DNA from 2 places in the Microbacterium sp. KNMS genome. Region 2 is predicted to be linked to the other one. Evidence: predicted binding sites of a transcription regulator. Region 2 holds the regulator's gene; the other holds the start of a gene.
The links. The regulator LexA, encoded in region 2, represses DNA repair genes until DNA is damaged. The targets are predictions, from matches to a motif close to TCGAACANNTGTTCGA.
Positions count from the first base shown of each region.

Region 1: the regulator LexA is predicted to act here: its motif matches at 4,698-4,713, upstream of uvrA (excinuclease ABC subunit UvrA).

Region 1 is NZ_JBSQBP010000014.1:39,499-47,194, reverse strand. It holds gene pxpA (5-oxoprolinase subunit PxpA) at 1-623, shown strand, start outside; gene ACWXWW_RS10250 (5-oxoprolinase subunit B/C family protein) at 620-2,245, shown strand; gene uvrB (excinuclease ABC subunit UvrB) at 2,255-4,336, shown strand; gene ACWXWW_RS10240 (hypothetical protein) at 4,383-4,598, opposite strand; gene uvrA (excinuclease ABC subunit UvrA) at 4,743-7,631, shown strand; gene uvrC (excinuclease ABC subunit UvrC) at 7,633-7,696, shown strand, end outside.
Region 2 is NZ_JBSQBP010000001.1:23,537-31,232, forward strand. It holds gene priA (bifunctional 1-(5-phosphoribosyl)-5-((5-phosphoribosylamino)methylideneamino)imidazole-4-carboxamide isomerase/phosphoribosylanthranilate isomerase PriA) at 1-421, opposite strand, end outside; gene hisH (imidazole glycerol phosphate synthase subunit HisH) at 508-1,158, opposite strand; gene hisB (imidazoleglycerol-phosphate dehydratase HisB) at 1,155-1,754, opposite strand; gene ACWXWW_RS00135 (histidinol-phosphate transaminase) at 1,798-2,877, opposite strand; gene ACWXWW_RS00140 (LysM peptidoglycan-binding domain-containing protein) at 2,905-3,258, opposite strand; gene lexA (transcriptional repressor LexA) at 3,510-4,193, shown strand; gene ACWXWW_RS00150 (methylenetetrahydrofolate reductase) at 4,263-5,201, opposite strand; gene ACWXWW_RS00155 (alpha/beta hydrolase family protein) at 5,347-7,329, shown strand; gene ACWXWW_RS00160 (hypothetical protein) at 7,334-7,696, shown strand, end outside.

The DNA.
Region 1 (7,696 bases), on a different contig from region 2:
GCGCGACGCTCCGCGCGGCGGCCCGGCGCGGCGTCGTCGTCGGCGCGCATCCCGGCTACGAGGACCGAGCGGGATTCGGACGTCGCCCCGTCGAGATCGGCGCGGCCGCGCTGCAGGAGAGCATCGAGCGCCAGCTGCACGACCTGCAGGCTCTCGCCGACGGCGCGGCCATCCGCTATGTCAAGCCGCACGGCGCGCTGTACAACGCCGCCGCGTCCGATCCGGTGCGCGCTGCCGCCGTCGCCGCGGCCGTCCGCGCGGTCGATTCCCGGCTCGTCGTCCTGGGCCTGCCCGCCAGCGCCCTCCTCGCGGCGGCAGCACGCGCGGGCCTCGCCACCGCCACCGAGGCGTTCGCCGACCGCGGCTACCTGCCCTCGGGCGCGCTCGCACCACGCGGCGAGGCGGGAGCCCTCCTGCACGACCCCGATGTCGTCGCCCAGCGGGTCCTGCGCCTCGCGCGGGACGGCGAGATCGAGGCGATCGATGGGACCGTCATCCGCGTCCGCCCCGCCTCGGTCTGCGTGCACGGCGACAGCCAGGGGGCCGTCGCCATGGCGACGGCGGTGCGCGCCCTGCTCGAGCGCGAGGGCATCGCGATCGCCCCCTTCGCCGCCCGCCCATGAGGCGCATCCTCACGGCGTCCGACCGTGCCCTCCTCGTCGAGGTGGATGACCTCGAGAGCGCGGTCCGGCTCCACGCGGCGCTCGAGGCGGCGCCGCCCGTCGGGGTCGTCGAGCTCGTCCCGGCCGAGCGCACGGTGCTCGTGCGCTGCGAGCCGCGGTGCCTGCCCGAGGTGCGGGTCGCGCTCGAGCGGATCGCGCTCGCGGCGCGCACGGCCGCCGCCGACCGCTGCGTCGAGATCCCCGTGCACTACGACGGCGAGGACCTCGACGAGGTCGCGGAGCACCTCGGCCTCTCGCCCGCCGAGGTCGCTGCCCGCCACCAGACGGCCACGTGGCGCGTCGCGTTCACGGGGTTCGCGCCGGGCTTCGGCTACCTCGTGGGCGACGACCCCGTGTTCGACGTGCCGCGGAGGGCGTCGCCTCGCGCGCGCGTCCCTGCGGGAGCGGTCGCGCTCGCCGGCCGGTACTCGGGCGTCTACCCGCGGGAGAGCCCGGGCGGCTGGCAGCTGATCGGGCGCACCGACGCCGCGCTCTGGGACCTCGACCGGGATCCGCCCGCGCTCCTGCTCCCGGGAACGACCGTGCGCTTCGTCGACGCCTCGCGCGCGCATCCCGCGACCGCGGCCGACCGACGCAGAGGACGTCCGGCTCCGCTCGGAGCGCGCGCGGTCGACATGCCGGGCGATCGCGGCATCGCCCCTGCCGTCGAGGTCATCGAGGCCGGGCTGCAGCTCCTCGTTCAGGATCTCGGCCGACCGGCGCGCGCGCACCTCGGCGTCTCCGCTTCGGGCGCGGCGGACCGCGGGGCCCTGCGCGCGGCCAACGCCGCGGTCGGCAACGGGCACGGCGAGGCCGGCCTCGAGCTGCTCGGCGGCGGAGCGCGGCTGCGCCTCCGCGGCGCTGGCGTCCTCGCGCTCGCGGGCGCGGAGGTCGACGCGGCGCTCGTGCACGCCGACGGCGGGGTCGAGCCGGTGCCGCGCGGCGCGCCGACCGCATTCCGCGAGGGCGACGAGCTCGTGACGGGCTTCGCGACGCGCGGTCTGCGCGCCCTCGTGGCGTTCCGAGGCGGTCTCGCTCTCACGCCCGTGCTCGGCAGCCTCGCGACCGACACCCTCGCCGGCATCGGGCCGCGCGAGCTCGGCGGACGCGCTCTCCGAGCGGGCGATGTCGTCCCGCTGCGCGGGCTCTCCGGCGTCCGCGAGGCGGTCGCGCCGTGGTGTCCCGACCGGCGCGCTCTTCCCGCCCCTGGCGAGACCGTCGAGCTGCGGGTCGTGCTCGGGCCGCGCGACGACTGGTTCGCGGCGGACGCTCTCGACGCGCTCCTCGGCGACGAGTGGGCGGCGACGTCCCGCTCGGACCGGGTCGGGATCCGCCTCGAGGGCTCGCGGCCGCTCGCGCGCGCCGTGCCGGGCGAGCTCCCGAGCGAGGGGACGGAGACGGGGGCCGTCCAGGTGCCGCCGCACGGCCATCCGGTCGTCTTCCTGCCCGACCACCCGCTGACCGGCGGCTATCCCGTGATCGCCTCGGTGGTGGCCGCCGACCTCGACCTGGCGGGGCAGATCCCGCCCGGCGCGCGCGTGCGCTTCCGGCTCTCCGGCCCCGGTGTCGGACGCCCCTCCTAGGCTGGAGGCATGCAGACCACACGCAGCGTCCGGCCCTTCGAGGTGGTGAGCGAGTACCAGCCCAGCGGCGACCAGCCCAAGGCGATCGCCGAGCTCGCCGCGCGCATCAACGCGGGTGAGACCGACGTGGTCCTGCTCGGCGCGACCGGAACGGGCAAGTCCGCGACGACCGCGTGGCTCATCGAGCAGGTGCAGCGCCCCACGCTCGTCCTCGCGCACAACAAGACCCTCGCGGCGCAGCTCGCGAACGAGTTCCGCGATCTCCTGCCGAACAACGCGGTCGAGTACTTCGTGTCGTACTACGACTACTACCAGCCCGAGGCGTACGTCCCGCAGACCGACACCTTCATCGAGAAGGACTCGTCGATCAACGCCGAGGTCGAGCGGCTGCGGCACTCCACGACGAACACGCTCCTGAGCCGCCGCGATGCCGTCGTCGTGAGCACGGTGTCCTGCATCTACGGCCTCGGCTCGCCCGAGGAGTACCTCCGCGCGCTCGTCGCGCTCCAGGTGGGGGAGCGCTACGACCGCGACGCGATCATCCGCCAGTTCGTGGCGATGCAGTACAACCGCAACGACGTCGACTTCTCGCGCGGCAACTTCCGCGTCCGCGGCGACACGATCGAGATCATCCCCGTGTACGAGGAGTTCGCCATCCGGATCGAGCTGTTCGGCGACGAGATCGAGGCGCTCTACAAGCTGCACCCGCTCACGGGTGACGTCATCGAGCGCATGGACGCGGTCGCGATCTTCCCGGCGACGCACTACGCGGCCGGCACCGACACCGTGCAGCGGGCGATCAAGACCATCGAGGAGGAGCTCGCCGAGCGCCTGCAGGAGTTCGAGAAGCAGGGCAAGCTGCTCGAGGCGCAGCGGCTGAAGATGCGCACGACCTTCGACCTCGAGATGCTGCAGCAGCTCGGCTTCTGCTCCGGGATCGAGAACTACTCGCGCCATCTCGACCAGCGCGCGCCGGGCGAGCCGCCGCACACCCTGCTCGACTTCTTCCCCGACGACTTCCTCCTCGTCATCGACGAGTCGCACGTCACGGTGCCGCAGATCGGCGCCATGTACGAGGGAGACGCATCCCGCAAGCGCACGCTCGTCGAGCACGGCTTCCGCCTGCCGAGCGCGATGGACAACCGGCCGCTGCGGTGGGACGAGTTCAAGGAGCGCATCGGGCAGACGGTCTACCTGTCGGCGACCCCCGGCAAGTACGAGATGGGCGTGGCCGACACGGTCGTGGAGCAGATCATCCGCCCGACGGGCCTCGTCGACCCGCGGATCGTCGTCAAGCCGTCCAAGGGGCAGATCGACGACCTCCTCGAGCAGATCCGCCAGCGCGTCGACCGCGACGAGCGTGTGCTCGTCACGACGCTCACGAAGAAGATGGCGGAGGAGCTCACCGACTTCCTCGGCGAGCACGGCGTCCGCGTCCGGTACCTCCACTCCGACGTCGACACGCTGCGACGCGTCGAGCTGCTCACCGAGCTGCGTCAGGGCGTGTACGACGTGCTCGTCGGCATCAACCTGCTGCGCGAGGGACTCGACCTCCCCGAGGTCTCGCTGGTCGCCATCCTCGACGCCGACAAGGAGGGCTTCCTGCGCTCGGGCACCTCGCTCATCCAGACGATCGGGCGCGCCGCGCGCAACGTGTCCGGCGAGGTGCACATGTACGCCGACAGCATCACCGACTCGATGCGCAAGGCGATCGACGAGACCGAGCGGCGGCGCGAGATCCAGATCGCCTACAACCGCGAGCACGGGATCGACCCGCAGCCCCTGCGCAAGAGGATCGCCGACATCACCGACTCCCTCGCGCGCGAGGAGGCCGACACCGCTAGCCTGCTCTCGAAGCGGGACTCCGCGCGCACCAAGACCGGCAAGGGGCGCGCACCCACGCCCGTGCGCAAGCGCGAGGGCATCGCCGCGGAGGGGGCGATGCAGCTCGAGGAGGCGATCGCCGACCTCACGCAGCAGATGCTCGTCGCCGCGGAGGAGCTCAAGTTCGAGCTCGCCGCGCGGCTGCGCGACGAGGTCCAGGACCTCAAGAAGGAGCTCAGGCAGATGGAGAAGGCCGGCCACGCGTGAGCGCGCGGTCCGCGTCGGGCGGCGCCCGGCGCGGACGCGGCTGCACTCACTCCTCCGGGCAGTAGAGCACGCCGTCGCGCTCGACGTGCTCGACGCGCGTGCGACCGCAGTGCGTGCACGGCGCGCCGGGTCCGTCGCCGAGCTGCGCGGGTCCGGCGATGCGGATGAGCACGTCGTTGGCCCACTCGTAGATGCCGCCCGCCTCGCGGATGCGCTCCCGGAGATGCGGGTGGTGGTGCGTTCCGCTCTCCATGCTGATCATCTCCTCTCCCTCCAGTGTGCGCCTCTCCGGGCGCGGAGGACAGGGGATGCGCGGCACCGCTCGTCACGCGCGGATCTTCGAATCCGCTGAGCGAACACGTCGAACAAACGTCCAGATGTCCGTGGGGGTCCGTAGGATTGGATCGTGCCCATCATCCCCGTCGCCTCGCCCGGAAAGATCAGTGTCCGCGGTGCCCGCGTGCACAATCTCAAGAACGTCGACCTCGACATCCCGCGCGACGCGCTCGTCGTGTTCACCGGCCTGTCGGGCTCGGGGAAGTCGAGCCTCGCGTTCGACACGATCTTCGCGGAGGGGCAGCGGCGCTACGTCGAGTCGCTGAGCGCGTACGCGCGCCAGTTCCTCGGCCAGGTCGACCGCCCCGACGTCGACCTCATCGAGGGGCTGAGCCCCGCGGTGTCGATCGACCAGAAGTCGACGAACCGGAACCCGCGCTCGACCGTCGGCACGATCACCGAGATCTACGACTACCTGCGCCTCCTGTGGGCGCGCATCGGCGTGCCGCACTGCCCGCAGTGCGGCGAGCGGATCCAGCGCCAGACCGTGCAGCAGATCGCCGACCAGCTGATGACCCTCGAGGAGGGCACGCGCTACCAGATCGTCGCGCCCGTCGTCACGCAGAAGAAGGGCGAGTTCGTCGACCTCTTCAAGGAGCTCGCGGCGAAGGGCTACTCGCGCGCGGTCGTCGACGGCGAGCTCGTGCAGCTGGCCGAGCCGCCCGTGCTCAAGAAGTCGTACAAGCACGACATCGCGGTCGTCGTCGACCGTCTCGTCGCTCGCGCCGACATCCTCGGCCGCGTGACCGACTCCGTCGAGACCGCGCTCGGCCTCGCGGGCGGCGTCCTCCAGGTCAACTTCGTCGACGAGGAGGGCGACGACGCGTGGCAGTCGTTCTCCGAGAAGCTCGCCTGCCCCAACGGGCACGCGCTCCAGCTCACCGAGATCGAGCCGCGCACGTTCTCGTTCAACGCCCCGTTCGGCGCCTGCCCCGCGTGCTCGGGTCTCGGCACCCGGATGTCCGTCGACGTCGAGCTCATGCTCGGCGATGAGGAGCTCTCGATCCGCGAGGGCGTCATCGTGCCGTGGACGACGCAGGGCAAGGGCCTCTTCCAGTACTACGAGCGTCTCCTCGAGGGCCTCGCCGACGAGATGAGCTTCTCGCTCGACACCCCGTGGCGGGCGCTCCCGCAGATCGTGAAGGACGCGGTCCTGCACGGGCAGGACTACAAGGTCAACGTGCGGTTCAAGAACCGCTGGGGCCGCGAGGTCCGGTACGCGAGCGGCTTCGAGGGCGTCGTGCCCTACATCGAGCGCCAGTACGCGCAGGCCGAGACCGACACCACGCGCGCGCGGTGGGCGGAGTACCTGCGCGAGGTCCCCTGCCCCGTGTGCGACGGCGCGCGCCTCAAGCCCGAGGTGCTCGCGGTCAAGGTGGGCGGCCGGTCGATCGCCGAGACGGCCGACCTCAGCCTCGAGGACACGCTCGCGATGATGAACCAGGTCACGCTGACCGACCGCGAGAAGCAGATCGCCGCGCAGATCCTGCGCGAGATCCGCGTCCGCCTCGAGTTCCTCATCCAAGTCGGCCTCAACTACCTCACGCTGAGCCGCGCCGCCGGGTCGCTCTCGGGCGGGGAGGCGCAGCGCATCCGGCTCGCGACGCAGATCGGGACGGGCCTGACGGGCGTGCTCTACGTGCTCGACGAGCCGTCGATCGGCCTCCACCAGCGCGACAACCGGCGACTCATCGAGACGCTCGTCACGCTGCGCGACCTCGGCAACACGCTCGTCGTCGTCGAGCACGACGAGGAGACGATCGAGGCGTCCGACTGGGTCGTCGACATCGGCCCGCGCGCGGGCATCGGCGGGGGAGAGGTCATCCACTCCGGTCCGTTCGAGGCGCTCGTCGAGGATGAGCGGTCGCTCACGGGCGACTACCTCGCGGGCCGGCGGATGATCGAGATCCCGCGCAAGCGCCGCCGGATCGACCGCAAGCGCATGCTCTCGGTCGTCGGAGCCCGTGCGAACAACCTCAAGAACGTGACGGCCGAGTTCCCGCTGGGCGTGCTCACGGCGGTCACCGGCGTGAGCGGGTCGGGCAAGTCGACCCTCGTGAACGACATCCTCTACGAGGTGCTCGCGCAGCGCCTCAACGGCGCCCGAACCGTGCCCGGCAAGCACACGCGCGTCACCGGCCTCGAGCACCTCGACAAGGTCGTGCACGTCGACCAGGCGCCCATCGGGCGCACGCCGCGGTCGAACCCGGCGACCTACACGGGCGTCTTCGATCGCATCCGCAACCTGTTTGCCGAGACGCCCGAGGCGAAGGTGCGCGGCTACAAGGCCGGCCGCTTCAGCTTCAACGTCAAGGGCGGGCGGTGCGAGGCGTGCTCGGGCGACGGCACGCTCAAGATCGAGATGAACTTCCTCCCCGACGTCTACGTCGACTGCGAGGTGTGCCACGGCAAGCGCTACAACCGCGACACCCTGCAGGTGCACTACAAGGGCAAGAACATCGCCGAGGTCCTCGAGATGTCGATCGCCGAGGCCGAGGAGTTCTTCGAGCCGATCCAGGCCATCCACCGGTACATGAAGACGCTCGTCGACGTGGGGCTGGGCTACGTCCGGCTCGGGCAGGCGGCGACGACCCTCTCCGGCGGCGAGGCGCAGCGCGTCAAGCTGGCGACCGAGCTGCAGAAGCGCAGCAACGGGCGCTCGATCTACGTGCTCGACGAGCCGACGACGGGTCTGCACTTCGAGGACGTCCGCAAGCTCCTCGAGGTGCTGAACGGGCTCGTCGACAAGGGCAACAGCGTCATCGTGATCGAGCACAACCTCGACGTCATCAAGTCGGCCGACTGGATCGTCGACCTCGGCCCCGAGGGCGGCTCGGGCGGCGGAACGATCGTCGCGACGGGCACGCCCGAGCAGGTCGCGAAGACCGACGGCAGCCACACGGGCGCGTTCCTCGCCGAGGTGCTCGGGATGGCCGAACGGCAGCGCAAGGCCGGCTGACATGGCCGACCAGCTCCCGTACAAGCCGAAGCCGGGGGAGATCCCCGTGAACCCCGGCGTGTACC
Region 2 (7,696 bases):
TCCCGCGGACGTCGAGGCCGACCGCGATCGCCTCGCCGTAGCGGCTGATCACGGAGGCCGTCCACTCGGGGTTCTCGAGGGCCGCCGTGCCGAGGTTGATGCGCTGGGCGCCGCTCTCGAGCGCAGCCTCGAGCGAGGCGTCGTCCCGGATGCCGCCGGACAGCTCGACGTTGACGCCGCGCATGTGCTTGATCACCTTGCGCAGGATGCCGGCGTTGCTGCCGCGGCCGAACGCGGCGTCGAGGTCGACGAGGTGGATCCAGTCCGCCCCCTGGCTCTTCCAGTTCTCCGCGGCCTCGATGGGGTCGCCGTAGCTCGTCTCCGAACCGGCCTCGCCCTGCGTCAGGCGGACGGCCTTGCCGTCCGCGACGTCGACAGCAGGGAGGAGGGTGAGAGCGGGAGTGGATGCGAAATCGTTCATGTCACCTCGTGCTCGCAGGCATCTCCTGCCGACGCACGAGTCAAGAGACTAGACCCGTGCCGCCCCCGACTCCAAGTCGACGCGGCTCAGCCTGCGCGGCGCAGCCCGTCGACCCAGTTGCGGAGCAGTCGGATGCCCGCCTCGCCCGACTTCTCGGGGTGGAACTGCGTCGCGCTGAGCGGTCCGTTCTCGACCGCGGCGAGGAACCGGCCGCCATGCGTCGCCCACGTCAGGACGGGCTGCGGGAACGGCGGGTCCACCTCGAGCTCCCACTGCTGCGCGGCGTAGGAGTGCACGAAGTAGAACCGCTCGGACTCGAGCCCCTGGAAGAGGCGCGAGCGCTCCCCCGCCTCGACGGTGTTCCACCCCATGTGCGGCACGACCGGAGCGTCGAGCTCGGTCACGGTCCCCGGCCACTCCGCGAGGCCCTCGGTCTCGACCCCGCGCTCGATGCCGCGGGCGAAGAGCACCTGCATGCCGACGCAGATCCCGAGGACGGGGCGCCCTCCCGCGAGGCGGCGCTCGATGAGCTCGCCGCCGCGGATCGCGTTCAGCTGCTCCATGACCGCCTGGAACGCGCCGACGCCGGGCACGAGCAGCCCGTCGGCCGCGAGCACCGCCTCGCGGTCGCGCGTCAGCTCGACGTCGGCGCCCGCGGCCTCGAGCGCCTTGACGGCGGAGTGGACGTTGCCCGAGCCGTAGTCGAGCACCGCGACGGTCGGTCGCTCGCCGCTCACAGCGCGCCCTTGGTCGAGGGGATGCCCTCGACGAGCGGATCGAGGGCCTTGGCCTGACGGAACGCGCGCGCGAAGGCCTTGTACTCGGCTTCGGCGATGTGGTGCGGGTCGCGGCCGTTCAGCACGCGGACGTGCACGGTCAGGCCCGCGTTGAACGCGAGGGCCTCGAACGTGTGGCGCACGAGCGAGCCCGTGAAGTGGCCGCCGATGAGGTGCTGCTCGAAGCCCGCCGGCTCCCCCGTGTGCACGAGGTAGGGACGCCCCGAGATGTCGACGACGGCCTGTGCCAGCGCCTCGTCGAGCGGGACGAGGGCGTCGCCGTAGCGCGAGATCCCCGCCTTGTCGCCCAGCGCCTCGCGGATGGCCTGCCCGAGCACGATCGCCGTGTCCTCGACCGTGTGGTGCGCGTCGATGTGGGTGTCGCCGGTCGCCTTCACGGTCAGATCGGTGAGCGAGTGCTTCGCGAACGCCGTGAGCATGTGGTCGAAGAACGGCACGCTCGTGTCGATGCTGCTCCTGCCCGTTCCGTCGAGGTCGAGCTCGAGCTCGATGCTCGACTCGCTCGTGGAACGGGTGCGGCGCGCGGTACGGGTCATGCTCCGATTCTACCGGCGCGACCCGACCGGGCTCCTCGCGCGCTCAGCGGCCGATCTCGGCGAGCGCGTCGAGGAAGGCGCTCGTCTCGTCCTCGGTCCCCGCTGTCACCCGGAGGTGTCCGGGGATCCCGATGTCGCGGATGAGCACGCCGCGGTCGTAGAGCGCCTGCCAGGTCGCGTGCGGATCCTCCACGCCGCCGAACAGGACGAAGTTCGACCACGTCGGGTACACGGTGTAGCCGAGCGCCTCGAGCGTGGCCGAGATCCGGTCGCGCTGCTCGACGATCTCGTCGACCATCGCGAGCATCGTGTCGGCGTGACGCAGGGCCGCGGAGGCCGCCGCCTGGGTGAGCGCGCTGAGGTGGTACGGGAGGCGGACGAGGCGGAGGGCGTCGACGACCGCGGGGTCCGCGGCGAGGTAGCCGACGCGCGCGCCCGCGAAGGCGAACGCCTTGCTCATGGTGCGCGAGACGACGAGCCGGGGCCGCCCGGGCAGCAGCTGGAGCGCCGACGGCACGTCGCGGGGTGCGAACTCGCGGTACGCCTCGTCGACGATGACGATGCCGTCGGTCGCGTCGTAGACGGCCTCCACGACGTCGTTCTCGAGCGGCGTCCCTGTCGGGTTGTTCGGTGCGCACAGGAACACGACGTCGGGCCGGGCCTCCGCGACCTGCGCGGCCGCGCTCGCGGGCGTGAGGGAGAAGTTCGCCCCCCGCTCCCCCGACACGAACGTCGCGCCGACGCCGCGCGTCAGCAGCGTGTACATCGAGTAGGTGGGGGCGAAGCCGAACGCCGTCCGCCCCGGTCCGGCGAACGCCTGGAGGAGGTGCTGCAGCACTTCGTTCGAGCCGTTCGCGGCCCAGATCTGCTCGGGCTCGAGCCCGTGCCCGAGGTACTCCGCGAACCCCTCGCGGAGCGCCGTGAACTCGCGATCCGGGTAGCGGTTCACATCCCGCAGCGCGAGGGCCACCGAGTCCGCGATGTCGTCGGCGACCTCGTCGGGGATCGGGTGCGTGTTCTCGTTGACGTTCAGCGCGACAGGCAGCGGCGCCTGCGGAGCGCCGTAGGGCTGCTGTCCGCGGAGGTCGTCGCGCAGGGGGAGGTCATCGAGAGAGACGGTCACCCGTCCATGCTAGAGCGCGCGACGGACTCACTCGCCCGTCGAGTAGGCGGCGGGGATGGCGATCTCCTGCCCCGCGGCGATGTCGCTCCCCGGGAGCTGGTTGAGGTGCAGGATCTCGTCGACGACGTCGCGCGGGTCCGCCTCGGGGGCGACCGCCTGCGCGATGTCCCACAGGGTGTCGCCCGCCATGACCGTGACGGTGTCGAAGGTGCCGACAGGCGCACTGTCCTCGCGCGAGGCGAGGGCCGCGCCGCCGCTGAGCACCCCGAATCCGATCGCCGCGACGAGCGGAGCCGCGGCGAGCGCGGCGAGGACCCGGCGGCCGCGCACCGTGAGTCGGAGGCGGGTCGAGCGTGCCGGAGCGGAGCTGGTCGTGCGCATGGCGGTTCCTTCCTGTAGATCACTTCGAGTCCGCCTGCTCGGCCGGGAGAGACGGACCCGAAGTGATGTTCCGAACCTATCTTCGATGTGGTCGCGGTGTCAAGAACTCTCTTCGAACAGGTTTCGCGACTTCTGCGAGACACGCTCGAACAAATCTCCCGGAATCCCGTCGAGATCCGCTAGCGTCGTCCTGACGGGACCACCACATCACGCACCTCCGACATTCGAGCGGGGCAGCGAAGGAGCACGACATGACGGATGCGGGCACGCGCGAGGAGAAGCCGCGCACGCGGCGGCGCAAGAACCTGAGCGACAAGCAGCTGGCCATCCTCGAGGTCATCCAGCGCTCCATCCAGCACAACGGCTACCCGCCGAGCATGCGCGAGATCGGCGACGCGGTCGGACTGAAGTCGCTCTCGAGCGTGACGCATCAGCTCGGGCAGCTCGAGCTGAGCGGCTACCTGCGCCGCGACCCCGGCAAGACCCGCGCGATGGAGGTGCTCATCGATCTCCCGGGCTCGGCGGCCGAGAACCCGGCCGACTCGGGCCCCGCGGTCGGCGACGCCGCTCTCGTGCCGCTGGTCGGCCGCATCGCCGCCGGCGTCCCGATCACGGCCGAGCAGCAGGTCGAGGAGATCTTCCCCCTCCCCCGACAGCTCGTCGGCAAGGGCGAGCTCTTCATGCTCAAGGTCAGCGGCGAGTCGATGATCGACGCGGCGATCTGCGACGGCGACTGGGTCGTCATCCGGTCGCAGGGCACGGCGGAGAACGGCGACATCGTCGCGGCCATGGTCGACGGCGAGGCGACCGTCAAGACGTTCCGTCAGCGCGACGGCCACACCTGGCTCCTCCCGCGCAACTCGGCGTTCGAGCCGATCCTCGCCGACGACGCTGTGGTCCTCGGCAAGGTCGTCGCTATCCTGCGCGCGGTCTGACGGCGCACACGAGGAGGGCGGGAGCCGGTCGGCTCCCGCCCTCCTCGTGTGCCGGGAGCGAACCGGCGGTCAGGAAGCCGCGGTCTCGCGCAGCGCGACCCCGGCTTCGCGCAGCACCGCGAGCACCGTCTCGTGCTCGTTGAAGGCGTAGAGGTGGATGCCGGGGGCCCCGCCGGCGAGCACCTCGCGCGCGAGGTCCGCCGCGTAGGCGATGCCGATCTCCCTGCGGCCCTCGGGGGTCGGCTCGACCTCGAGCGCGATCGACAGCTCCGACGGCAGGGGCTCGCCCGTGAGCTCGAGCATGCGCGCGAGCTTGGCGGGAGAGGTCACGGGCATGATGCCGGGGAGGATCGGGATGGTCACGCCCGCGGCCCGGGCGCGATCGACGAAGCGCAGGTAGTCGTCGGCATGGAAGAAGAGCTGGGTGATCGCCGCCTCTGCGCCGGCCGCCTGCTTCGCGAGGAGCGCATCGAGGTGCTCGAGCGGATGGCGCGAGCGCGGATGCCCGTTGGGGAAGGCCGCGACGAGCGTGCGCGCACGCGGGGCGCGGTCCACCCGCACCGCCTCGGGAACGCCCGGGATCGTCGTCTCGCCGTAGGGAGCGCGCTCGGCCTGCACGCGGTGGATGAGCTGGACCAGCTCGGCCGAGGTGCGCAGGTCGCCCAGGAACGCGTCGTCCTCGTCCTTCCCGGCGGGCGGGTCGCCGCGGATGGCGAGGAAGCTGAGGATGCCCGCGTCGAGGAACTCGCGGATGAGGGCGCTCGCCGTCGCGTAGTCGTTGCCGACGCACGTGAGGTGAGCGAGCGGCTCGACGTCCGTGTTCTCGCGGATCCACCGCAGCACGCGCAGCGACGCACCGCCCGTGGAGCCGCCCGCGCCGTACGTGACGGAGAGGAAGTCCGGTCCCGCGGCGGCCAGGCGGCGGATGGTCTCCTCGAGAGCCGCGGTGCGCGCGGGCGTGCGCGGCGGGTACAGCTCGAACGAGAACGGCGTGGCCGACGTCGCCATGTCCCTCCTCCGTGCTCTCCGGTCGCCGCGGCGATCCCCTGCCGCCGCATCCGGCCTCTCCTCTCCCGACCGTAGTCGCCCGCGCGCGGGCGCGGGAGCATCTGTGACGCTCCGTGTCGGAACGTCGCCGGTTACCGTGGAGGACATGACGCAGACGCTCCCGTTCGGCTCGTGGCCGTCGCCCATCGCGGCGTCCGACATCGCGGGGAACTCCCCGCGCCTCGGCGACGCGCGGTTCGTCGGGGGCGACGTGTGGTGGGCCGAGGGCGTCGCGGCCGAGCGGGGGCGCACAGCGGTGCTGCGGGCGAGCGACGGCGCGAGCGTTCTTCCCGCGCCCTGGAGCGCGCGGTCTCGCGTCCACGAGTACGGAGGCGGCGCGTGGACCGCGGCCGACGACGGCGCACTCCTCTTCGTCGAGCAGTCGGATCAGCGCGTGTACCTGCGCACGGCCGATGCGGAGCCCATCCCGCTCACGCCCGCTGGCACCGGCATGGCGTTCGGCGACCTCGTCCTCGCGGAGGGCCGACTGTGGGCGGTCCGCGAGACGCAGGGCGCCACGGGGGCTCCCCGTCGCGACATCGTCGTCATCCCGCTCGACGGCAGCGCGGCGGAGGACGCGTCCGCGATCGTGAGCGTCGTCGCAGGGAGCGACTTCGTCGCCTACCCCGCACCGCGCGCTGGCCGGCTCGCGTGGATCGCGTGGGACCATCCGGACATGCCGTGGGATGCCGCGGAGCTGCGCGTCGGGCGCATCGAATCGGATGGGCGCGTGCGCCGCTGGACAACACTCGCCGGCGGGCGCGGCGTCGCGGACGGGCAGGATGTGTCGGCGCTGCAGCCCGAATGGGCGGCGGACGATGAGCTCCTCTTCGTCGCGGACCCTCCTGCCGCGCCCGGCGGCCCTGCCCGATGGAACCTCCGCCGCGCCCGGCTCGACGCGGCCGGAGGCGCCGTCGTGGAGCCGCTCCTGCCTGCCGACGCCGACACGGGCGGGCCGCTCTGGAATCTCGGGACCTGCTGGTACGCGCGGCTCGAGGACGGTCGGATCGCCGCGGTGCAGACGAACGGACGCGACCGGCTCGTGCTCGTCGATCCCGGAACGCGGGCGGTGACGGAGCTCGAGACGCCGCTCGGGCAGATGCTCGTCAAGGACGTCGACGGCGCGCGCCTGCTGCTGTCGGGCGCCGGCCCGCGGACGCCGGGCGGCATCTGGCTCCTCGACGTCGACGCGCGGACCTTCGCGCCGGTGCGCGGCGGGGAGACCGACCTCGACCCGGCGTGGATGCCCGAGGCTCTGCCGCTGTCGTTCCCCGGGCCGCGCGGGGATGTGCACGCCTTCGCGTATCCGCCGACGAACCCGCTCGCGACGGGCCCCGAGGGCGACCTGCCGCCGTATCTCGTGCTCGTGCACGGGGGCCCGACCGCGCACGTCTCGGGCGACCTCTCCCTCGCGGTCGCGTACTTCACGAGCCGGGGCATCGGCGTGCTCGATGTCAACTACGGCGGATCGACCGGCTACGGGCGCGCGTACCGCGAGCGCCTCAAGGGCGGATGGGGCGTGGTCGACGTCGAGGACGTCGCGGCCGCCGCGCGCGGCATCGCCGAAGCCGGCATCGCCGACCCCGCGCGCCTCGCGGTGCGCGGAGGATCCGCGGGCGGATGGACCGTGCTGTGCGCGATCGCCGACACCGACGTGTTCTCGGCCGGGATCAGCCGCTACGGCGTCGCCGACCTGCGGATGCTCGTCGCCGAGACGCACGATTTCGAGGCGCGCTACATCGACGGCCTCGTCGGCCCGCTCCCCGAGGCGGAGGAGCTGTACGCGAGGCGATCGCCGCTGTCTCGCCCCGAAGCGCTCCGCACGCCCCTCCTCATCCTCCAGGGCGCGGACGACCCGGTCGTGCCGCCCTCGCAGGCCGAGGCGCTGCGCGACGCGCTCGCGGCGAACGGGGTCCCGCACGCCTACCTCCTGTTCGAGGGCGAGGCGCACGGGTTCCGCGGACGCGAGGCGATCATCCGCTCGTTCGAGGCCGAGGTCGCGTTCCTCGGCGCCGTCCTCGGGTTCGAGACGCCCGGCGTGCCGCCCCTCGAGATCGAGGGCCTGTCCGACCCGCGGGGTACGGTCTGACGCGATGGAACTGACAGCGCTCGTGCTCGCCGCGATCGGCGGCGCCGACCTCATCCGCGCGGCAGCGCAGGGCGCGCGACTGCGCACGGCGGGCGTGTCTGCCGTGCTCGTCGTCTGCGCGCTCGCCGGCGCGGCGCTCGGCGCCGATCCGCTCGCGTCGCTCGTCCTGGCGCTGGGCCCGGTCGTCGCCGCGCTCGGCTGGCTCGCGACCATGCGCGCCGACGACTCTCCGCTCGGCTTCCTCCCGGTCGTGCTCCTGGGCGGCATCGCCCTGACGGCGATCGTCGTCCCGCCGCCCGCGGTCGCCATCCGCGTCGAGTGGGGGCAGGGCGAGGGCCTTCCCCTGTCGATCGTCCTCCTCGGGGCC